DNA from 4 places in the Hahella sp. NS-SX17 genome. Region 1 is predicted to be linked to each of the others. Evidence: riboswitches for the same ligand, from Rfam matches in the RefSeq annotation. Region 1 holds a riboswitch; each other region holds the start of a gene.
What was found. Region 1 has a riboswitch for cobalamin ahead of AC2IBB_RS00495 (ABC transporter substrate-binding protein). Riboswitches for the same ligand answer to the same signal wherever they lie in the genome.
Positions count from the first base shown of each region.

Region 2: another riboswitch for cobalamin. It lies ahead of AC2IBB_RS05785 (TonB-dependent receptor plug domain-containing protein); the one in region 1 lies ahead of AC2IBB_RS00495 (ABC transporter substrate-binding protein).
Region 3: another riboswitch for cobalamin. It lies ahead of AC2IBB_RS01295 (ribonucleoside-diphosphate reductase subunit alpha); the one in region 1 lies ahead of AC2IBB_RS00495 (ABC transporter substrate-binding protein).
Region 4: another riboswitch for cobalamin. It lies ahead of AC2IBB_RS32225 (CbtB domain-containing protein); the one in region 1 lies ahead of AC2IBB_RS00495 (ABC transporter substrate-binding protein).

Region 1 covers NZ_CM170632.1:110,822-116,427, reverse strand. Annotated here, with positions in the region: gene AC2IBB_RS00505 (aminotransferase-like domain-containing protein) at 663-2,096, shown strand; gene AC2IBB_RS00500 (hypothetical protein) at 2,103-2,708, opposite strand; cobalamin riboswitch at 2,815-3,090, shown strand; gene AC2IBB_RS00495 (ABC transporter substrate-binding protein) at 3,169-4,050, shown strand; gene AC2IBB_RS00490 (FecCD family ABC transporter permease) at 4,040-5,011, shown strand; gene AC2IBB_RS00485 (ABC transporter ATP-binding protein) at 5,008-5,606, shown strand, end outside.
Region 2 covers NZ_CM170632.1:1,268,810-1,274,415, forward strand. Annotated here, with positions in the region: gene AC2IBB_RS05775 (phospholipase D-like domain-containing protein) at 186-869, opposite strand; gene AC2IBB_RS05780 (DUF3012 domain-containing protein) at 1,146-1,334, shown strand; cobalamin riboswitch at 1,479-1,675, shown strand; gene AC2IBB_RS05785 (TonB-dependent receptor plug domain-containing protein) at 1,787-3,733, shown strand; gene AC2IBB_RS05790 (NHL repeat-containing protein) at 3,764-4,954, shown strand; gene AC2IBB_RS05795 (IS630 family transposase) at 5,031-5,606, shown strand, end outside.
Region 3 covers NZ_CM170632.1:268,816-274,421, forward strand. Annotated here, with positions in the region: gene AC2IBB_RS01295 (ribonucleoside-diphosphate reductase subunit alpha) at 1-2,642, opposite strand, end outside; cobalamin riboswitch at 2,768-2,989, opposite strand; gene AC2IBB_RS01300 (hypothetical protein) at 3,068-3,367, opposite strand; gene AC2IBB_RS01305 (pilin) at 3,614-4,585, shown strand; gene AC2IBB_RS01310 (type II secretion system F family protein) at 4,589-5,569, shown strand; gene AC2IBB_RS01315 (pilin) at 5,594-5,606, shown strand, end outside.
Region 4 covers NZ_CM170632.1:7,151,564-7,157,169, forward strand. Annotated here, with positions in the region: gene cobD (threonine-phosphate decarboxylase CobD) at 1-696, opposite strand, end outside; gene cbiB (adenosylcobinamide-phosphate synthase CbiB) at 697-1,641, opposite strand; cobalamin riboswitch at 1,745-1,956, shown strand; gene AC2IBB_RS32225 (CbtB domain-containing protein) at 1,983-2,159, shown strand; gene AC2IBB_RS32230 (CbtA family protein) at 2,274-3,077, shown strand; gene AC2IBB_RS32235 (ATP-binding protein) at 3,082-4,818, shown strand; gene cobO (cob(I)yrinic acid a,c-diamide adenosyltransferase) at 4,838-5,437, shown strand; gene AC2IBB_RS32245 (cobyrinic acid a,c-diamide synthase CobB) at 5,471-5,606, shown strand, end outside.

The DNA.
Region 1 (5,606 bases):
GCAGCAATTGTGTGGGTTTAACTACTTACCCTTAGATGGCCCATTGCCACGTCCTTTGCCAGAGGGATTACCTGTAGTGCTAGGCCAGTTCCCACCCGGGAAACCAGTTGATGGGCGGCCTTTACCCCCACCTTGTGAAGAGCCTTTACCTTTTGACATAAACACCTCCATCCATGTGTTGGTATTAAGCAGAAAGCTGCTGATTGGAGCATCCATCAATAATACTTACTTGTCTGGATGCTTCATGAGCAATTTTATAACAGAGAGATAGCTAAATCGAAGAGTAATAGCAATGTAAGCTTCAAAATTAATCTCCTCTATCTTGTACATTTTCCCCAGCGAATCAGCTATCAAACCGCTTGATTTGTACGCCTCGTAACATGCTGTTTACAAAGGGGAAATATTTTTCCAAAGACTGGTACACCAACTTAACGACAGAACGTAGGAGGGGAGAGAATAGCCCAGGAGAGAGGGAATTAGGGCCAAATAACATAGGTCGAGACGCTCCGCCAAGTACGCGAGAACCAGCAGGAACCCGCGCCACCCTGCACAAACCTACACTAAATAATACGACGTAGAGGGTGTATTGTAGAAACAGCGTCTGTACTGGTATATCGATGAAGAACTGTACTTGTTTATGTATGAATGAGGCGGCGACCGGCATGAGCAAAAAGCGATATGAAGAAGTAGCTGACGCTGTGGCGGGACGCATCCGTCAGGGCATGTACGCGGTGGGAGAGCGTATTCCGGGCACCCGGGATTTAGTGGAGCACTTCAGCGTCAGCGTGTCCACCATCATGGCGGCGCAACGCCTGCTGGAGCGACAGGGTTGGGTGGAGGCGCGGCCGCGATCCGGTTACTACGTGCGCCGTCGCAATCAGAATGGTTTGGCCGAACTGGAGGCGGCGTTGCCCAAGGTGACCGGATTTGAAGGCGCGCCAACCCTGGTAGACACGCAGCAGACCATCATGAGCCTGGTGCAGGCGACTCAATCGCCGGGGGGGATGAATTTCGCCATGGCGGCGCCGGCGACGCAGTTCTTGCCGGCGGCGGCGATGGAAAAAGCGTTCCGGGCGGCGTTGCGCGGGCCCAGTGAAGAGATTGAAGCGTATAGTTTTCCTCCTGGCGCGCTGCGTTTGCGCGAGGCCATCACGCAACGCATGAAGGACGCCTGGTGCGATCTGGAGCCGGACGACATTCTTATTACCAATGGCTGTCATGAAGCGCTGACTCTGGCGTTGAGGGCGGTGACGCAGCCGGGAGATGTGGTGGCGGTGGAGTCGCCAACGTACTTTGGATTGCTGCAAGTCATTGATGCCTTGGGGTTAAAGGCGCTGGAAATTCCCGCCGACCCGAAAAGCGGACTCAGCCTGGAGGCGCTGCAACTGGCGTTGGAGCAATGGCCGGTCAAAGCCTGCGTGGCCATGCCCAACTTTAGCAACCCTCTGGGGTGCCTGATGCCGGATGAGCGCAAGGAGCAACTGGTGCGCTTGCTGGAAATCCGGGGCGCGCCCTTGATCGAAAATGACATATACGGCGAGTTGGGCTTTTCCGGTCTGCGGCCGCGAGCGGCGAAAAGCTATGACCGCGCCGGCGGCGTGCTGTATTGCTCGTCGTTTTCCAAATCAATCGCCCCCGGTTTGCGGGTGGGATGGATGGCGCCGGGGCGCTGGCGGACGCGGGTCGGTTACCTGAAATTCGCCAGCACCCTGGCCTGTCCAAGCTTGCCGCAGATGGCGGTGGCGCATTATCTGGCGCAGGCGGATTTCGACCGCCATCTGCGGCGTATGCGCCATGAGTTCGCGGTGCATGTGGAGCGCATGACGACGGCGGTGCTGAGGCATTTTCCTGCAGGCGTGCGAGTATCGCAGCCAGCGGGTGGGTTTGTTTTATGGGTGGAGCTGGAGGAGGAGTGCGATACGGTCGCGTTGTATCGCAAGGCGCTGGCAGCCGGCGTGAGCATTGCGCCGGGAACCCTGTTCAGCGGCGACGGCGACAAGTACAGACATTGCCTGCGGCTCAATTGCGCGGCGCCCTGGACGGCGGAGGCGGAAGACGCAATCCGCCAGTTGGGCGTCTGGTTGCGCGCAGGCTAGGCGGGATTACCAGCCGAAGCTGAACGTGGGATCAATGAAGAACATGACGCCGCTATAACAGGCGAGCATCAGAAAGCTGCTGATAAAGCCGTGAAAAGCGGTCCTATAGCCGGCTTCTTCGTCTTTCTTGATAAGAAAGCGATAGCCGGCGAAACAGCTCAAGCCAATCACAAATAACGCCACCAAGGCGAAACCGCCGTTGATGACCTGCATATTAATGATGAAATTCTCCCGTGCGGTCGCGGCCTCCGGCGCCTCGTCCGGATACTGGATAAAGGAGCCCGGCAGTAAGGGGTGGGCGGTGGCTTCAATGGTGTAATGATAGAAAGGCCAGAAGCGTCCACAGCGGGCGAGCAGGCGATCGCCTTCTTGGGCGCTGACCACGGCGTTGGCGGCGAATAGCGGGCCGCCGCAAAGATCGAATTCCTTTTTCACCTCTTCCCGGCTGTGCAGTTCGACACTGCGTTCGGTGCTCACCGGCGACCAGCCAGACAGATTGAAAACCGTATATTCCAACAGGCTCAAGCCATAGGCCATTCCTGCATAAATAAACACGAGGAACAGCAGGCGTTTCAGAATGAGTCCATGGCGGGACAAAGGCGCGTCGGTCATACAGTCTTATTCTTTTCGGTGATTACGGGAGCGTAAAACTGACACAATCTTGCAGACAGGTCCAGCGCCCCTCAGCGGCTTTCTGGACTTAAAATGATCAATTCACGATAATGTGGGCCGCAATGGTTCCAGTTGCTCAAAGTTCGATCACTTTCGATGAGAGCAGGATTAAATGGGAATCCGGTGGGCGCCACTTTATGCGCGCCCGATCAGCCGGAGCTGTCCCCGCAACTGTGAGCGAAGAGTTTGTCCCGGATAACGCCGCCCCTCCTTATCGCGACGTTATCAAAGGCCACTGCGTGGAGCTCGTCTCCATGTTCGGGAAGGCGGGACAGGACTACGAAACGCAAGCCAGGAGACCTGCCATTGTTCGACTCCCATTCGGAGCCTGTTTTATCCGACCGTAAACGGGGAATTTACGCCGGATTCGCACCTCGCATCGATTCAAGGCGGCATCTGCATGTTGGTTAAGGCTTTTCGGGCCCTGGGATTGCTATCAGCGCTTACTTTCACTCTTTCGGTCAACGCGGTCGACGCGCGTGCGGCTGAGCCCACAGTCATGTCGGTCAACCAGTGCGTTGACCAGATGATGGGGTATCTCGCCCCGGAAAATCTGGTGTCGGTCACCTGGCTCAGTCATCAGCCCTCTGAGCTGGAAATCGCGCCGACCTTGCGCGACATTCCCGCCAACTTTGGTTTTATCGAGCAGGTGCTGGAACTCAGGCCGGATATCGTGATGGCGGGCCAGTATGGCGCGTCCTCGCTGAAGCCGATGGTGGGAAAGTTCAATATGCGATGGGTTGAGATTCCCCTGCCGCAATCCCTTGACGACCTGCAGGCGAGCTGGCGAATGGTGGGGGAGGCCGTGCATAAGCCTGAGCAGGCGGCGGACATTGTCAGAGGATTGCGCGATTACTTCGCGGATGTTCATGGAAAGATAGCGGATAAGCAGGTAAAGGCGCTGGTCCTTAACGCCAATGGCTGGATCGCCGGCGAAGGGAATTTTCAGGACGCTTTTCTGGACGCCATCGGCGTGATTAACGTAGCGAGTGAGCAAGGCGTGCAAGGCTGGGGACAGGTGGATCTGGAGACGCTGGTGCGCTGGCGTCCGGACTTATTGGTGCTGGTCAGCAACAGCTATGATAGCGAGGCGCTGGCCACTAATTGGGTGGAGCATCCGTTGCTGAAGCATCGACCCTCCCGCTATAAGCCACTCTATATTCCCGCTGATTGGCTGTCCTGCGGAACGCCCGCCATGACGTTGGCGGCGCAGAAGGTGGCGGATCATATCCTGGCGCAAGAGCGCAAAGCCTCCGACGGGGAGGCCGCGGATGACTTATAACCGCCTGCTGTGGGTATTGAGCCTGACCTTGGCCTTTTTGTTCGTCCTATCTTTGTGCACCGGTCGGGTATCAGGGGTAAGCTGGCCGGGATGGGACCTGGAGACTCAGCTGATTCTGTGGGAAGTGCGTCTGCCGCGGACACTCTTGGCGCTGTTATGCGGAACCGTATTGGCGCTATCCGGCGCTGTGTTGCAGGGCCTGTTGCGCAATCCGCTGGCGGACGCCGGCGTACTGGGAGTGTCCTCCACGGCGGCGCTGAGTTCGGTGTGCGCCATCTATTTTGGATTTTCCGCCAGCGGCCTGTTTACGCCGGTGGCGGGCATTGTCGGCGCCATGTTGGGACTGCTGGCGCTGGTGGCGATTGTGGGATCGGAAGCGGGCATCGTGATGATCATTCTCGCCGGGGCCGCGATTAACTCGTTCAGTTCAGCGCTGACGGCGCTGGCGTTGAATATGGCGCCAAACCCTTTCGCGGTGCAGGACATTCTGTTCTGGCTGATGGGCTCATTTGAACATCGCACTTTGCAGCACTTCTATCTGGCGGCGCCCCCGGCGCTATTGGGCATGGTCTTGCTGTTCAGCGTATCGCGTTCCCTGGATGCCTTATCGCTGGGGGAAAATACTGCCCGCTCCATGGGCGTGCGTCTGCAGAAGGTACAATGGGTGGCGGGTCTGGGCGTGGCGTTGGCGGTTGGCGCCAGTGTAGCGGTGAGCGGCGTTATTGGTTTCGTGGGGCTGGTGGTGCCTCATATGCTGCGACCGTTTACCGAGTGGCGGCCCGGACGATTGCTGCTTCCCAGCGCCCTAGCGGGCGGGAGCCTGATGTTGTTGACTGATATTGCCGTGCGCTGTCTGCCGCCGGGACCGGAGTTGCGAGTCGGCGTCATTACGGCGCTGCTGGGCGGGCCGTTTTTCCTGTGGCTGTTGCGTCACCTGCGTAAAGCGGAGGCGTTGGTATGAGCGACGCGCTGAGCCTGGAGCTAAGCGGATTGCAGGTGGGTTATCCTGGCGCTCCGGTTCTATCCGATGTCAGTTTCCGTCTTCCATCCGGTCAACTGACGGCGATACTGGGCAGCAACGGCGCAGGCAAGTCCACTCTGTTGAAAACCATTGTCGGCCTGATTCCCAAATTATCCGGCGCCATGCGATTGCAAGGTCAGGATTTGTGTGAGATGGCGCCGAAACAGCGCGCGCAGCATATCTCCTATCTGGATCAGGATACCGACTGTCATTGGCCTTTGAGCGTAGAAACCCTGGTCAGTCTGGGCCGCTTTCCAGCGCAAACCCATCGCAGCAAATTAAGCGCGCAAGATCAGGCCCTGATTCAGAACGCCATGCGGCAAGCGGATGTCACGCATCTGGCGCAGCGCACCGTCACTCGCTTGTCCGGCGGCGAGCGCGCCAGGGTGATGCTGGCGCGGGCGCTGGCGGTGGACGCTCCCGTATTGATGGCGGATGAGCCGGTGGCGGGCCTGGACCCGCAGCACCAGATTCAGGTGATGAGTCATTTACGGGAGTGGGCCCGGCAAGGACGAATCGGCGTGGTGGTGCTGCA
Region 2 (5,606 bases), 1.2 Mb from region 1:
TCTACCGGCTTGTGGCCGGCTTAATCTGGCGGCCGTCAGTTGGGTTGGACGGCGCGAGGTCGGAATATTTTCCGGCCGGGCCTTCCTCTGATTAAATGACAATCCGCAGAATTTGTCTATACATTGCTAATAACGGCTGGCGATTAGCGAGGGAGATTTAATGACAATTCTTTATCGTACAGGTCTTACTCCGCGAAGGTGCGCCATAGTTTGGCGAACTCTCCGGAGAACTCTCTGACGAGGCCGGGGTGGTCGGTTACTACGATGTTTTCCTGGTTATAAGTGCTGGCGCTGCGAGTCCAGTTAAAACTGCCGTGAATCAGGACGCTGTCGTCGACAAGAGCGAATTTATGATGCATGTGGTGGGGTTCATCGTCCATCTTCACCAAAATGCCGGCATCTTTGAAACGATTGATGTCGCTGCCCAGATCAAAGGTCTTGTCATTGTCCGTGATGATGCGAATTTTTAGCCCCCTTTCATGGGCGTTAATAATTTCGTCCGCGATTTTGTCATCGGAAATGGTGAATACGCAGATTTTCAAACTGCTTCGAGCATTGCGTATGCGTTCTATGATTGCGCGACGGCATTGCTCCCCTGGGCTGAAATAGGCCCGCGTTAAATTGCTCTCCTCCTCGCCAGAGTCCAAAGCCTTGATCACCCGCTCCAGCCATTTCAGCGCCCTGAGCGCACCATCGCCGCCATTGACGATCAACGGACGGGTCAACTCAAAGGCGCGATTACGCATAAAACGCACCTGATCCGGCTGTAAAGTCTCAAGCATCGCCAGCAACGCCTGTTTCTCAGCATTATCGAACTTTTCATCCGTGAGGGTTTGTTGGAGGAAAAAAGTCAGTTGATCCAGTTTCACTTGCTGATAACCTCATCAGGTTTGTAAATATGAGCTTGGCTCGTTCTAGCCGGCGCTTTTGGGCGTTAAAATCGCAAAGATTGCATAAATCTAACTAATATATCCAGCATGTTAAGGGCTGGCTCCATAGTAATGAGTATTCTTTATAGAACTTAAGAAAAAGGAGGATGAGTTAAATGCCCTCAAAGTCTCAGAGCTCGGATGACTAATTTCTATCTCTCTCCTGTATACTTGCTCGCTAAATATGAATTGATGACTTGTTATTCAGGATTTCCTATGGCGATTAAACGCGTATCTTCTTGGCTATTGGTGGTGGGGTTGAGCTTGGGCGCTTTGGCCGGTTGTTCTCCAGAGGTGGGGAGCAAGGATTGGTGTGAGGATATGGCGACCAAGCCGAAGGGCGACTGGACGGCCAATGAGGCGACGGATTACGCCAAACACTGTCTGTTCCGCTCAGACAGCTAAGCGAACAGCCCCACGCCTAAACTTTGGGATAAGTGGACCAGTTTTACATTTTGATAGTTATCAACAGGTTGTCGTCACCTTGGAGCCTGTTGTTTTCGTGAGGCGCTTTGTGCGCCTTGACTTTGCCGGGGCGGCCATTTAGCTTACGCCCCCATTGCATCAGGTGTCCTGAGAACATTCGTTCAAGGGATGAAACGGGAAGTCGGTTTAAGCCCGACGCTGCCCCCGCAACGGTAAATGAGTCAAACGACAACCCCCTGTCACTGCGGATTCGCGGGAAGACGTTGTCGCCGGTTACGCCACTCATGAGCCCGGAGACCGGCCTGACGCCTGCTTATCGCGTGGCATAGCGGAGGGCTTTGCCGGGACTCGTCTGACTCGACTCCTTTCCCTCTTTGCTTGTATCCGCTGCGCAACAATTGCATTCACTGGCGCTATTCTTTCGGAACATTATGAGGCTTGTAACCCTTTTGCTTTTAGTTGGCTCACAACTGACCGGCGTTCGCGCGGAAGAGTTGGAGCCTGTTGTCGTCGAAGCCAAGGCTCCATCTGCGGATGAGATTGACGCCGAGTATCAAACTGGCTTCGTGAAGGTGATCAAGCGCGAGCAATTTGACTCGAAAGTTGCGACCGTCGCAGACGTGCTGAAGAATGAAACCGGCGTTCAAGTGCGCCAGAGCGGCGGACTGGGGTCATACTCCGCCGTTTATCTGCGTGGCTCCACCAGTAAGCAGGTGAACGTTTATCTTGATGGCGTATTGTTAAACGACGCGACTGGCGGTTCGGTGGACTTGAGCCAGATATTGCTTAACGGCATTGAGCAGATTGAAATTTATAAGGGCGCGACGCCGATTCAGCTGGGCTACTCAGGCGTCGGCGGCGCCATTAATATCAAGTCCCTTCGCTTCAGCAAACCCCTCAGACAATTGAGCCTTGGGTATGGTTCATTCAACAGTCGCAAAGGGGCGCTCACATTCGCCGACGGCGTTGGCGAAACCAACTACCTCGCGTCCCTTGATTACCTCGGCAGTGATAACGACTTCGAGATGCTGAACAACAATCAGACCGAATTTAATCCCTACGATGACCGCGTAGAACGTCGTCGCAATGCGGAATTCAGTCATTTCAACGGCATGCTGACGGCGGAGCGCAGCCTGTCGGATCGCACGGATCTGCAACTGATGGCGCAACACTTCAATAAAGATCAGCATCTGCCTGACATCGCCAATCTGGAGAGCACGCGAACCAGCCTGGATACTGACTTCACACGTCTGCAGAGCAAACTCAGCTTCGCCAGGAATACGCAGGAGAATTATTCGGGACGCGTTTTCTGGTCCACCCAGGAAGAGCGTTATGATGACAGTCAAAGCCGGGTCGGCCTGGGCGTACAGAGAACAGAAGCTACCACAGAGGTTGTCGGCGCTGAGCTGTATGGCTCCTACTCAATAGGGTTGCATTTATTGTCCGCAATGGTGGAAGCGCGCCGGGAAACATACCAAGAAGAGGACCTGACCGGACGTAGCCAAAAGCAGGATTTTGAGCGCATGACCTACTTGTTAGGTATTCAGGACGAGTGGGCGGATGAAGATGATATCTGGCTGGTGCGTCTGAGCGCGCGCCAGTATTTCCTGGACGATGAAACCCCGGCCGCATCCATGAGCGGTCGCGCGGAGGTGGCCTCCGATACAGCTCAGTACCATTCTTTGCAGGCGGGCGTTCGTTATCGTCTGACAGATTGGCTGTCACTTAAGACTAATGCATCCCGAGACGTACGATTTCCCCAGTTAGCGGAAAAGTTCGGCGACAGAGGTTTCTTCATTGGCAATAGTGACTTAAAACCGGAAACCGCGTTGAACGGCGACGTTGGCTTCGAAGTGGGTCTGGATAGCGTCACCGTCTCTGCCGCCTATTTCTATCGGGATTTAAAAGATGCTATCGTCCCCTCTTACGACTCAAGGGGAGTCGGCCGCTTTGAGAATGTTGGCAAAGCAAGGGTTAGCGGAGTGGAAGTGGACGCCATGTATCAACCTGTTCCCGCCTGGACGTTTATCGCCAGAAGCACCGCCCAGGATACGGAAAACCTGTCAAACGCACGTGACCTGCACGGCAAGCAACTGGCGGGCGCCTACACCTATTCCCATTTTTTATCCACTGCTTGGAGTATCGGCCGTATCACCACATCTGTTGAATATCATCACGAATCAGGCGCGTATTACGACAGCGCTCAGGAAACGGAAGTGGAAGATCAGAACATTGTCAATGTGGTGGGGCGCTGGTCAGATGGCGAGACCACTGTCGAAGTCAGCGCACATAATGTGACCGATGAGGTTGTTGAAGCCTTTAATGGTTTTCCCTCTCCAGGACGTCATTTCTTTGTGTCTTTACAACATTTATTTTAGTTTTTGTTTAATAGCTAAGAGGACGTGGGCATGCAACAGAGTATTGGAACAGTATTGAGATGGACGGGGTTAACCCTGACGCTTGCGACAATAGTTGGTTGCGGCGGTGGTGAAGGCGGTAATGGTGGAACGACACCGAATTCGGATTGGGTCGCGGTTATCGCCGGTGTGGCGAATGACTATTCATCAAGTGAAGTTTCGATTGCATCTGCTGAAGCGCCATACGATGTTGTAGAAGGGTATGCTGGCTCCAACAAGTCAGATATGTCTGTGGCGGCCTATGGAGACAGTTTTTACCGTATCGGAAGATTTAACCAGGATAATATTTCTAAATACAGCTATGACAGTCCAGGCGTGTCTGACTGGCAGTTCACCACCAATGACGATGGCGAGTCGCTGAGCAACCCTTATGACATAATCTTTGTCAGCGATACAAAGGCGTACGTTTTGAGGTACGGCGATTCGTCAATTTGGGTAGTGAACCCCTCTGTAGCATTAAGCGATGAAGATCTTTTCAAAACAGGTGAGATAGACCTGAGCAGCTACGATGATGATGGCGTTCCAGAGATGTCAGCGGGGTTGATATACGATGGCAAGCTGTATGTCGTCATGCAGAACATGGACGCTGACTTCGCGCCGGGAACGGCTTATCTGGCGGTAATTAATGTCGCCACTAATGAAGAAATAAATATCTCCGGCGGCGCCCAGAAAGGCTTGGCTCTGAACATCAAAAACCCTCATACCATCATAGAGCAGGACGGCTCGCTGTTTATCGCAGGCCTTGGACGGTACGACGACACTTTTTCAAGTCCTGCCCGACCTGCTGAGTACACGGGAGGCATCGAGGTCGTAAATCCAAGCACCTATGACCACTATGTGTTCATCGACGATGGCAATGATGTCAGTCATCCGTACGGCTTGATCACGGATATGACTATTGTTTCTGATACGGTGGGCTACTTCAGCGGCTATGAAGAGTTCCAAAAAACATCTCTTTACCGGTTTAACCCAAGTTCGGGAGACGTTGTTGCTTCGGCGATCCCTGGTACGGCCAGTGTGAATTTACGTTCTATCGCCGCCAGTCCAACGGGAGAACTTTGGTTTGGCATAGGTGGGGCAAATCCTGACTTGGTTATTGCTAACACATCCAGTGAAACCATCATCAAAACGATAGGCGTTAATAAAGATCCAGCAAAAATAGTTTTCGCTGAAAAAGACTGACGTGGTCGTGCGTGCGCCTGTTTCAGCGAGTCGTTTTATTAACATGGCATCGATATAGATATGATACACTGCCCATATGATTATAGAAGACGCTCGCTCATTACCTGCCGCAGCGCAGGAAGAAAAAAGAAAACAGGCCGTGCGACTGCGCAAGCAGGGGTATAGCTATCAGGAAATAGCCGATAAGGTCGGTGTCCATAACCTGACGGTGGGAAAGTGGATTAGAGCTTATGAAGCGCAAGGGGTTAGCGGGATTAAATCCAAGCCCCGGGGACGAGAGCCCGGTTCGGGACAGCGATTGACGCCAAGCCAGGAGAACCGAATCAGATGTTTGATTGTCGATAAAAGCCCGGACCAGCTCAAGCTGGAGTATGCGCTCTGGACCCGTAAGACGGTGCAACAGCTTATTGCGCAGGAGACGGGAGAGCACTTGGCGATCCGAACGGTTGGCAGTTATCTGACCGCCTGGGGTTTCACGCCGCAGAAGCCGGTGAAGAAAGCGTATGAGCAAAACCCGTCTCAAGTCGAGAAGTGGCTGAAGGAGGAATACCCGGTCATCAGTGGACGAGCGAAGGCGGAAGGGGCGGAGATCTATTGGGGGGATGAGACAGGGCTGCGAAGCGACGCTCAACATGGGCGGGGCTATGCGCCG
Region 3 (5,606 bases), 160 kb from region 1:
GGCTCCGCCATGTACAGGTTGAGGCTCTGCCCCTGATCAATCCATTTCTGGCGACGGGAGGCCGCCTCCACCAACCAGCGAGGATCAATCTCAAACGCCGTCAGGAACAGCTGTTTGACGTCTTCTGGAATGCGGTCGATCTGTGCGACGGAACCATCGAAGTATTTGAGGTCGTTAACCATGACGGAATCCCACAGTTCCCGCGCCTTCAACTCCTGCACCAGCCAGGGGTTGATCACGGTGAATTCGCCAGACAAGTTGGATTTGACGAACAGGTTCTGATAAGTCGGCTCAATAGACTGGGAGACGCCGACAATGTTGGAAATCGTCGCAGTAGGCGCAATCGCCATGACATTGGAGTTACGCATACCCTGCTTTTTCACCAGCTCACGCACCGGCGCCCAGTCCAGGCTGTGACCGCGATCCAGAGTGCAAAACTCCGCGCCGCGTTCCTGCTCCAGACGATCCAGAGAATCGATAGGCAGAACGCCCTGATCCCACAAAGAACCTGCATAGGTTTCGTAGCGACCGCGTTCTTTCGCCAGATTGGAGGACGCGGTAATCGCAAAATAGCTGATCAGCTCCATGGATTGATCGGCGAAGCGCACCGCTTCAACGCTGCTGTATGGCAGGCCAAGCTTGTACAGCGCATCCTGGAAGCCCATCAGGCCCATGCCTACTGGGCGATGGCGCAGGTTAGCGTTGCGCGCCTGGGGAACCGCGTAATAGTTGATATCGATAACGTTATCCAGCATGCGCACCGCGGTATACACGGTGTTGCGCAGACGGTCGTGATCGATTTCGCCATTGCGAATGTGGTTGACCAGGTTGACCGAGCCCAGGTTACACACCGCAATTTCGTCCTGACTGGTGTTCAGAGTGATCTCCGTGCACAGGTTCGAGGAATGCACCACACCAACGTGTTGCTGCGGCGAACGCAGATTGCAAGGGTCCTTGAAGGTCACCCAGGGATGGCCTGTTTCGAACAACATGGAGAGCATCTTGCGCCACAGGTTCTGCGCAGACACTTTCTTGAACAGGGTGATAGCGCCGCTTTCCACCAGAGATTCATAGTGGGTGTAGCGCGATTCAAAAGCGGAGCCGTATACATCGTGCAGGTCCGGCGCATCGCTGGGCGAGAACAGCGTCCACTCCTTGTCCTCGAACACCCGCTTCATGAACAGGTCAGGAATCCAGTTGGCGGAGTTCATGTCATGGGTGCGTCGGCGTTCATCGCCGGTGTTTTTGCGCAGTTCCAGGAACTCTTCGATATCCAGGTGCCAGGACTCCAGATAAGCGCATACCGCGCCTTTACGTTTGCCGCCCTGATTTACCGCCACCGCCGTGTCGTTGACGACTTTCAGGAACGGCACCACGCCCTGGGACTTACCATTGGTGCCTTTAATGTGGGAGCCCAGAGAACGCACCGGCGTCCAGTCATTACCCAGACCGCCCGCCCATTTGGACAGCAGGGCATTGTCCTTGATCGCGCCGTAAATTCCCTCCAGGTCATCCGGCACCGTCGTCAGGTAGCAGGAAGACAACTGCGGACGATTGGTCCCCGCGTTGAACAGCGTCGGCGTAGAGCACATGTAATCAAAAGAGGACAACAGGTTGTAGAACTCAATCGCGCGGGCGTTGGGATCATCTTCCTGCACCGACAATCCCATGGCAACGCGCATGAAAAACGCCTGCGGCAATTCCAGGCGGGTCTCGCGCCAGTGGATGAAGTAGCGGTCGTAAAGGGTCTGAAGCCCCAGGTAAGTAAATTGACGATCCCGTTCCGGCTTGAGCGCGGCGCCCAGGCGCTCCAGATCGAATTTCAGCAGTTCTGGCGACAACAATTCATGCTCTATGCAGCGTTCAACGATAGCGCGGAAAGCAGTCGGATAAAGTTCCGCCATCTCGCCCTCGGTCGCGGACGCCGCAATATTCAGATAGCTCAGAGACTCTTCGCGCAGACCGTCCAATAACAAACGGGCGCAAACATAGGAATAGTTGGGTTCTTCTTCGATCAGAGGACGCGCCGCCATGACCAGTGCAGCGTTGACGTCTTTATGCTTGACGCCGTTGTACAGGTTTTTCAATGCGCCCTGCAGGACTTTTTCCTCGCTGACGCCGTCCAGATCCGCACAGGCGTCGCCAATCACCGTGCGCAGACGCCCCATGTTCAACGGCGCTTCCGTCCCGTCGGCGAACTTCACATTAATATCGGGATGCGCCTCCCCCGCCTGTTCGCTTGGCGCCGGCGCGCGCTGACGGGCGTGTTCTTCACGATACAGCACATAGGCGCGGGCCACTTTCTGGAAACCGCCGCGCATCAGGCCCAATTCCACCAGGTCCTGGATTTCCTCGATGTGCACCGAACCGCCTTCAGGACTGCGGCGACGCAGACGCGCGACGATATCTTTAACCAGTTTTTCTACGGAATCCCGCACACGGGGCGAGCCGGACGCGGATTGTCCTTCCACCGCCAAAAACGCCTTGGTCACCGCCATAGCGATTTTGCGGTCGTCAAACGGCGCAGCCTGACCGGTGCGTTTGATCACCTGCAGCAGGGCGTTATGAGTGTGTGACTCGGATGAAACAGATGGGGAGCTGGAGGCGCGCGCCTCGCTGGGGGACGAAAAACTGCCGGTCATGGAATTGTCCTCTATCGCGTGTTCTGGCCAAACCTCCACGAACCGGGACATAAAGCGACGCGCAGACAGGACGAAAATCGCCTCGCACAAAGCGGCGCTTTATCATTACCCTGAGTCGCGAAGGCATGAATAACTTCAGCATGGCAGGTCTTCGGACTCGGGGGCGTTTACACGTTTTTTGCGAACCTACGGCGACCGCTTCCCATCCTTTTTCGGACAGTGCGTGGGCGTTTTCGCCCCCGTCGCCTTCGTTCCCCCACACCGCTGCGCGTCAGTACCGGATTCTCACCGGATTCCCTCTTAGCACAACCTGTGAACAGGCGTGAACCATAGCTGAGGCACAATATATTGTTTTAACTATTAAAAGTAAATACTAGATATAGAGGAAAGGAGATGCTACACGGCCATCGCCGCATTGGAGAGAATCAGGCTAAAACGACGGCGAATAAAAACTTTTTCAGTAGCGCCTGGACGCCTAATCCTATGAGCGTGAGAATAAAAATCTCTGAATAAGCATCCGCTTTGGTGATTAGCTTCAACGCCACCAAATAAAACCCAATCGCGAGAAGAAAACCAGGAAGACCATAGACAAAGTACACAATCAATGCCGCCGTAAGAACGATCAAGAACGCTTCAATAAACGCCAGCGAGACTTTTAGTATCTTAGCCGCAACGAACAGGCAGGCGCTCTCAATCAAGACGCCGATGACTAGATTCAAATCCATGGAAATTCTCAAAAGGCGGCTATTCTAAACAGTAAACCGACGCAGTCAATACAGCTAAACCGCACTGATATTCCTAACGGCCACATTAACATATCCACGATTATCAAGGTTGCCTTGCAGGCGAAGTTTGCCCAACCTCATTGTCATCCCAAGAAAATAAACGGGTAATTACCTGAATCAAAAGTAGTTCAGGACGCAAATCAGCTAAACTGCTAATAATTTTCTGCTTCGCATTAAGGACTGGCTTTGCCTGAACGCCGCCGCTTTTTCAAAGAAACACTGACGCCTTATTTTGCGCCGCCTATGTGGCTGCACTGTCTTTTGTATGTGGTAACGCTGAGCGCGTATGAGCTGTTCTGGCATTACATGAACTGGCGCAAGTATCGGCTCATATCAGGAGACCCCATCTGGCCGCCGCTGCGAGGATTATTCTTTTACTTTTTTATTCCGTCGCTGGTTGGCAATCTCGCACGCAGTTCCTCCTTGGCGGGTCGCTCTGACCCTTTGCTTGGCCCATGGACCAGCGCGCTCTATCTTGCGGTGGCGATAACCGCCGCTACGCTCGCACAGGTATTGAATCCTTTATTTATCCTGCCCTCCTTCTTCTTCCTGACCTATTTGAACTGGCGGGCGCGCTGGATCAACCAGCAGTTCATAGCTGTTCCAACCCAGTCGAACGCTGGCGTTCCTGTACTCGAAACCAGCCCGCCGCCGCGACCTGGCGGCGCGCCCCTCGCTTTAAAACCATCTTTTCAGACTGCCGGAAGCTTTCGTTGGCTGGAGATACTCACCTGCATCGCCGTTGTTTGCAGCGCTTTGACGTTTGCATTGGACGCCGGACGTAACGGGATCATCAAATCCCGCCTGACCGAGGCCTTTGGCTTGCTGGAAGGGACCAGATTGGACATAGCGGAAACGTACGCTTACTCCGGCGTCTGGCCGGACAGAGAAGGGCTTCACGCTTTGAGTAATGTCGAGCCGACTTATTTCCAGCATATTGAACTGGATACAGACGGCGCCTTGCACTTCACCCTTTCCCCTCGCGCAGGAGAAGCGCCAAGGACCATCAGCTTTCGACCGGTTGTCAGCAATCCCGATGGCGCATTACGCACTCTGGGATGGACATGCGCGTCAGCCCACTCGGGTCCACGCAAAATCTACGGCGACGACAAAAGCTCGCTGCCTCCGGAGCAACTCCCTTATATCTGTAGAGGTTAAACCGTGATCCTTATTTCTTCGCCAAACTCAAATCTGAGCCAGTTATTGCGGCACTTGAACCATCAGATTCAGCAGGGGCTTTCTCTGGAGCAGGCGCTGGCCCGACTGAAGCCTCTCCTGCCGGCTCACGCGCAACCTCAGGTTGAGCAACTGAAAAAAGTATTGCAGGGTGACGTCAGCTTACATGCGACGCCTTATCAGGACAGTCCCTACTACGACATAAGTCGCCTCGCCGCCATTGTGCGCGCCAAAGGCGGCTCGCTACCCGGCTTTCTGGAACACTACATCAGCCACTCTCAGGCTATGGAAGTCTCCTGGCGGGGCGTCTGGGACGGATTGCAAAGTCTGCTTGGCTACGTCTTTGTTCTGTTAATGATCGCCATCTTTATTTTCAGCGTCCTGCTCATCAAGGTGTTGCCTGGATTTCAGGCGTTCCACAGTGAAATGAACATGGAGCTGCCAGCATTTACGATAGCGCTGATATCCGGCCTGGAGGCGTTTCAGTCGGTCTGGATCTTCGTCTTGATCGGTTTGACTCCGCTATTTTGGATTGGATTCAAGACGGTCGGTTGTATTCGACGATTGAGGCCCATGCCGGACTTCATACAACGCCTCCCAGGCTTGTCCTCCATCGCCAAAGCCCATCTGCGTTATATCTGGCTCGCCAACGCCTACCTGCTTAACCGCTCCGGTATGGATACGGAAACGTCCTTACGTGAAGCGCTGCAGCTCTGTTCCAGCGCCAGCCTGGAAGACAAGCTCTCACAACCGGACTACCTGGATCTGTTGATCGCCCTGAAAACTGGCGCGCTGGAGCAGGAGTTGGCGTATCAGTTCGAGCGACTCAACGTCGCGTACGCCGCGGCGCTGACTTCCTTCAAAACCAAACTCGTCGCAGGCGTCAGCACCCTGATCGCCATACTGGTGGGGGCGGCCATCATCGCCGTCTACCTCCCGTTATTCAGCTTAGGCTCCGCTTTTTAACGGTTATTCATCAAAGGCAGAATTATGACTAACACAG
Region 4 (5,606 bases), 290 kb from region 1:
CCAGTAGGGCGCGGCCGCCACAAATCCCAAACGCACTCCCGGCCAACCGAAAAATTTGCCGAATGAGCGCAACACCACAACGTTCTCCGGCAGGGTCTCGTCCAGCAGGCTGGACTCTGTCTCCGCATCGGCGAAGGCTTCATCCACCACCATCAATGCGCCCGTGGATTGCAGGCGCCACGCCAACTCACGCAGCGCCGCCAATGGCGTCCTACGGGCGGCGGGGTTATTCGGATTAATCGCCACCAGGGCGCGCAAGTTTTCTGTCTGCGCCAGTCGCGCCGCCGCGCCCGCCAGATCACCCGCAGGGTAATGAATAATTTTGAAGCCCTGGCGACGCCAGTGATGCTCATGTTCGCGATAACCGATATCCGGCAGCGCCGCCACGCCTGGAGCGCAGCAGGCGGGCAAATGTTGAATCGCCCATTGCGAGCCGGGAATTGCAAGCAGGGAATCCGTCCCGTAATAGGAGCAGGCCGCCTGTTGCAACGCCGGGTCGGGATAAGGCAGACGCCGAAACACCTCAGCCGGAATGCTTGTCAGCGGATAGGGAAAGGGACTGACGCCAGTGGACAGATCCAGCCAGTCATCAGGGGCAATACCGTAGCGCTGACTGTACTTTTCCAGATCGCCGCCATGCACGGGAACCTGTTCTTCCGCCTGGCCAGCCCCACTATCGAAATCGCTCCCGCTCATTCAAACCGCTCCCCACAACCACAGCCCGCACGCTCCTATCGCGACCGTCGCCGTCCACAAAACCAAAGCGCGGTTGATGAGCGCGCAGGCGCGTTCGATGGATTGCGCCGAGGCGGCGTCGCCGCAGCCCAGTGAAGGACGATACTGCAGACTGCCGTGATAGGTCGCCGCGCCGCCGAGTCGCACCCGCAGCGCGCCCGCGCCCGCCGCCATCACCGGTCCCGCATTAGGGCTTTTCCAGTGTCCGCCCTGGGCGCGCCAGCATCGCAGGGCGCTGTCCAGCGCGCCGCAACAGGCGTAACTGAACGCCGTCAGACGGGCGGGAACCCAATTGAGAACATCATCCAGCCGCGCCGCCGCCCAGCCGAAATAGACATAACGCGTGTTTTTATAACCCCACATCGCATCCAGGGTATTGCTGAGGCGATACATCACCACGCCAGGAACGCCTGCGAGCAGGAACCAGAAGATGGCGGCGAAAATAGCGTCGGAGCCATTCTCCAGAGCGGATTCCGTGGCGGCGGCGGCGATCTCCTCCTCCCCCAGCTCCGCCGTGTCGCGGCTGACGATCATCGACACACTGCGCCGCGCGGCCTCCAGGTCATGCCGGCGCAATGGCGCGGCGACCTGACGCACATGCTCCAGCAAACTGCGCCAGCCGATGGCGAGATAAAGCACGAAAGCGGAAAAGATAATCTGTCCCCAGGCGGAAGACTCGCTCCACTCGTTCGCCAGCCAGGCGAGCGCGACCCAGGGCAGTATCGACGCCGTCACCGCCGCCGCGCCCAGCGCGCGCAGCGTTGGCGGAGAGAAATCGGCGATGCGAATCGACCCTTCCACCCAACCAGCGTAACGCCCGAAACCCACCAAAGGATGCAGCCGGCGCGGTTCTCCCAACAGGGCGTCGAAAGTCAGGGCGAGGACAAGAATCAGCAATGTATCCATTGATCAGTATGCGCCAGGCTCATGATGAGGCGGCCTATTCTCACCATGGTCCACGCGCTTTGCAACCCGCTAACTTGTTGACTTGCCCCGCAAAGAGCCCATAGCATATCCCGCTGACCAAGGTGCTCGATCGCGAGATAATCGGGAAATCTGGTGCGCGTTACGCCAATCCAGTGCTGCCCCCGCAACGGTAATCGAAAGTAATTTGCCTACGCCACTATGTCATTTGTTGTGACATGGGAAGGCGCAAATGTTGTGTCGGACTCGTTCCGACCTTTCGTAAGCCCGGAGACCGGCCTTGTTTTTATTCACTGCTGTCCGTACGGGTAGGTGCGCAGATCATGCAAACTAAAAATCTCTCTCTTCCATTGCTGGCTTCCAACAATGCCGCGCTGCAACTTATCGGCGCTATGTGCTTCGGCGGACTGATTCTGTTCGCAGTGGGCTTTCTGTCCATGGATGCGGCTCACAACGCCGCTCACGACGCCCGGCACGCGTTCGCTTTCCCCTGTCACTGAAAATACTGATTTCACAGGCTCATTCAGGGCCAGAGGTCCGATCGTCCGCGTCAATGCCCCACAGGCTTTAGGGCGCGAACGGCGACGTTACACCGCATCGCATGAGGAAGAGACATGTTGTTTCAGCGTATTATTCTGGCGTCGCTGCTGGTTGGCCTGTTGGCCGGCGGGCTGCTGAGCGCCGTACAACACTCCCAGGTCACCAGCATCATTCTGGAGGCGGAAACCTACGAAGGCGGCGAGGAGCCTGAACCCATCGTAGAGGAAGATCTCCAGCATGCTGCGGCGGACGCCCATCACTCCCATGAACACGACCACGGCGGCGCTGAAGCCGGCGGCCATCACCATGACGAAGACGCCTGGGCCCCGGAAGACGGCGTGGAGCGCACGCTGTACACCCTGCTCTCCAATGTGCTCGCCGGGATTGGCTTCAGTGCGCTGATGCTGGCCTGTATGTACGCCGCCAGACTCTGTGGCAAAGGCGGCGCAGGCTGGGGCGCGGGATTAGTGTGGGGGCTGGCGGGCTATGGCGTATTTTTTGTCGCCCCCGCCTTGGGCCTGCCGCCGGAGATTCCCGGCATGCAGGCCGCCGCGCTGGAAAACCGCCAGCTGTGGTGGATCGCCACCGCCCTGGTCACCGCGATTGGTTTCGCCTTGCTGGCGTTCGCGCCGGGATGGAAAAAGCTGGGTGGACTGCCTTTGCTGATTATTCCCCATCTGGTCGGCGCCCCGCACACCAATGCGCCGGAATTCGCCGCCTCCAACCCACAGGCTCTGCAAGCGCTAGAGATGCTGCATCATCAATTCGTCACCGCCGCCACCCTGACCAACGCGCTGTTCTGGGTGATCGTCGGGCTGGCCTGCGCCTGGTTCCTGCGCCGTTGGAGCAGTCAGGACGCCGCCCTGCAGGCGCGCTGAGTCAATGGACGCCGCCGCCCAGCCTGCCCTCGCCGCCTATCCTTTCACCGCGGTTGTCGGCCAGCAACCGCTAAAAACCGCGTTGCTGCTCGCCGCCATCAATCCCCATCTGGGCGGCGTATTGATCAGCGGCCCCCGCGGCTCCGCCAAATCGACGCTGGCGCGGGGACTGGCGGATTTATTGCCCGAGGCGGCGGACAAGTTCGTCACCCTGCCTCTGGGCGCGTCTGAAGAACGTCTGATCGGCAGCATCGATCTGCAACAGGCCATGGGCGAACGACGCGTGCAGTTTAATCCCGGCCTGTTGGCCAAAGCTCACGGCGGCGTGCTTTATATTGATGAAGTCAATCTGCTGCCCGATCCCTTGGTGGACGCCCTGCTTGATACGGCGGCCTCAGGCGTGAACTTTGTCGAGCGGGACGGCCTCAGTCACAGCCATCCGGCGCAGTTTATCCTGATCGGCACCATGAACCCGGATGAAGGCGAGCTGCGCCCGCAGTTACAGGACCGTTTCGGTCTCGCCGTCACCCTGGATGAAACCTATGACGTTGAGCAGCGCACGGCTATCGTGGAGCGTCGTCTGGATTTCGAACAGGATCGCGGCGCGTTTCAGGCGCAATGGCGCGAAGCGCAGCAAGAGCTGCAAACCCGCATCACCGCCGCCCGCGAACAATTACCACAGGTTCTCTGCCCGACGGACATACAACGGGACATCGCCAGCCAATGCCTCGCTGCTGGCGTAGAAGGCGTGCGCGCGGACATTTGCTGGCGCCGCGCCGCCATCGCCCACGCCGCCTGGAGCGGCCGCGATGAGGTCAGCGCCGAAGACGTAGCGGCGACCCGCGCGTTCGCGCTTAGCCATCGCGCCAATCATCAAAATACGCCGCCGTCTTCGACCGGTTCGCCTCCCTCACAAGGAGGCGGCGGAGACGCCAGAGGCTCAGGGGGATCATCATCCTCGTCCTCTGGAACCTCCGGCGACTGGGGCGCCATGCCGCCGCAATGGATGGCGGCGGACAAGCCGGTGACGCCGCAACTGCCCGAGATCCCAACGCGACGTTCACCGTCCTCCCGGCGCGACACACAGCGCAGCGGCGCAGAAAAACGCCAGGGCGCGGCCCTCGGTCGCGCGCAACGCAGCCGGCAGACGCTGTCCTCACGCCCGGACTGGTTCGCCACGCTGGTCCATCCCGACAATCGGGACGACGAATTACGCGAAATACGCTACCAACCCCGCCGCCAGAGTCGCGACACCCTGAACTGCGTCCTGCTGGACACCTCCGCCTCCACCCTGAGCCAACGCGCGCTGGCGCAGGCGAAAGGGGTGATTCTGGGACTGGCCCGACAAGCCTATCTGGCGCGGGAGAAACTGGCCGTGCTGGCGTTTGGCGCGCAGCGCGCGGAGTGGGTGATCCCCTGCCGACGCGCGCCCAAAGATATCGCCGCCCTGCTTAACGATCTTCCCGCTGGCGGCGGTACGCCGCTGCGACAGGCGCTGCTGCATGCGCGCCAACTGCTGGCGCGCCAGACCCGCGCCAACCCGCATCTGACCTGCCGTACGTTGCTGCTGACTGACGGGCGCAGCCGCGATCCGCTGGACGATCTGACCTGGGATTCGCCTCTGTGGGTGGTGGATACCGAGCAGACCGCCGTCAGACTCAATCGCTGCCGACAACTGGCGCAACGCCTCGGAGCCGCTTACGCCCCGCTGGCCGCTGTGCGCGCCGCCCTGGAACATTAACGCCTCGGAGATACGACTGATGCTGGACGAAAACGAAAAACACCGCCGTCGCATGGCCAACAAGAAGCGCATCATTGACGAACGCATCGCGCAAGCCCAAGAAGAGCGCGGCGTGCTGATCCTGCTCAAGGGCAATGGCAAAGGCAAAAGCAGCTCCGCCTTCGGCACCATGGCGCGCTCCCTCGGCCACGGCCATCGCTGCGCGGTGATTCAATTCATCAAGGGCCGCGACGCCACCGGTGAATTCTTGTTTTTCAAAGACCATCCCCGGGTGGATTTTCACGTCATGGGGCATGGCTTCACCTGGGAAACCCAGGATCGCGAGCAGGACATCGCCGCCGCCCGTCAGGCCTGGGCCCTGGCGGAGCAACTGCTGACGGACGGCAGCTATGATTTTCTGCTGTTCGACGAGTTGAGCTACATGGTCAAGTACGGCTACCTGCCGGTGGAGCCCATGGTCAAGGCGCTGCAAAGCCGCCCCCAGCACCAGAACGTGATGATTACCGGGCGCACGATGGCGACGGAGCTGCAGGACATCGCCGACACTATCAGTCAGGTGCAGGATGAAAAACATGCGTTCCGTTTGGGTGTGAAGGCGCAAGCGGGAATCGAGTTTTAAAGATGAGTGAAGATTGATGGAGAAAACGCACTGATGCAGGCCCGTTGTCCCGCACTGTTTATTTCCGCCATGGCTTCCGGCCAGGGCAAAACCACCGTCACCGCCGCCCTGGCCCGCCATCATCGCAATCAGGGACGCAAGGTGCGCGTCTTCAAGACCGGTCCGGATT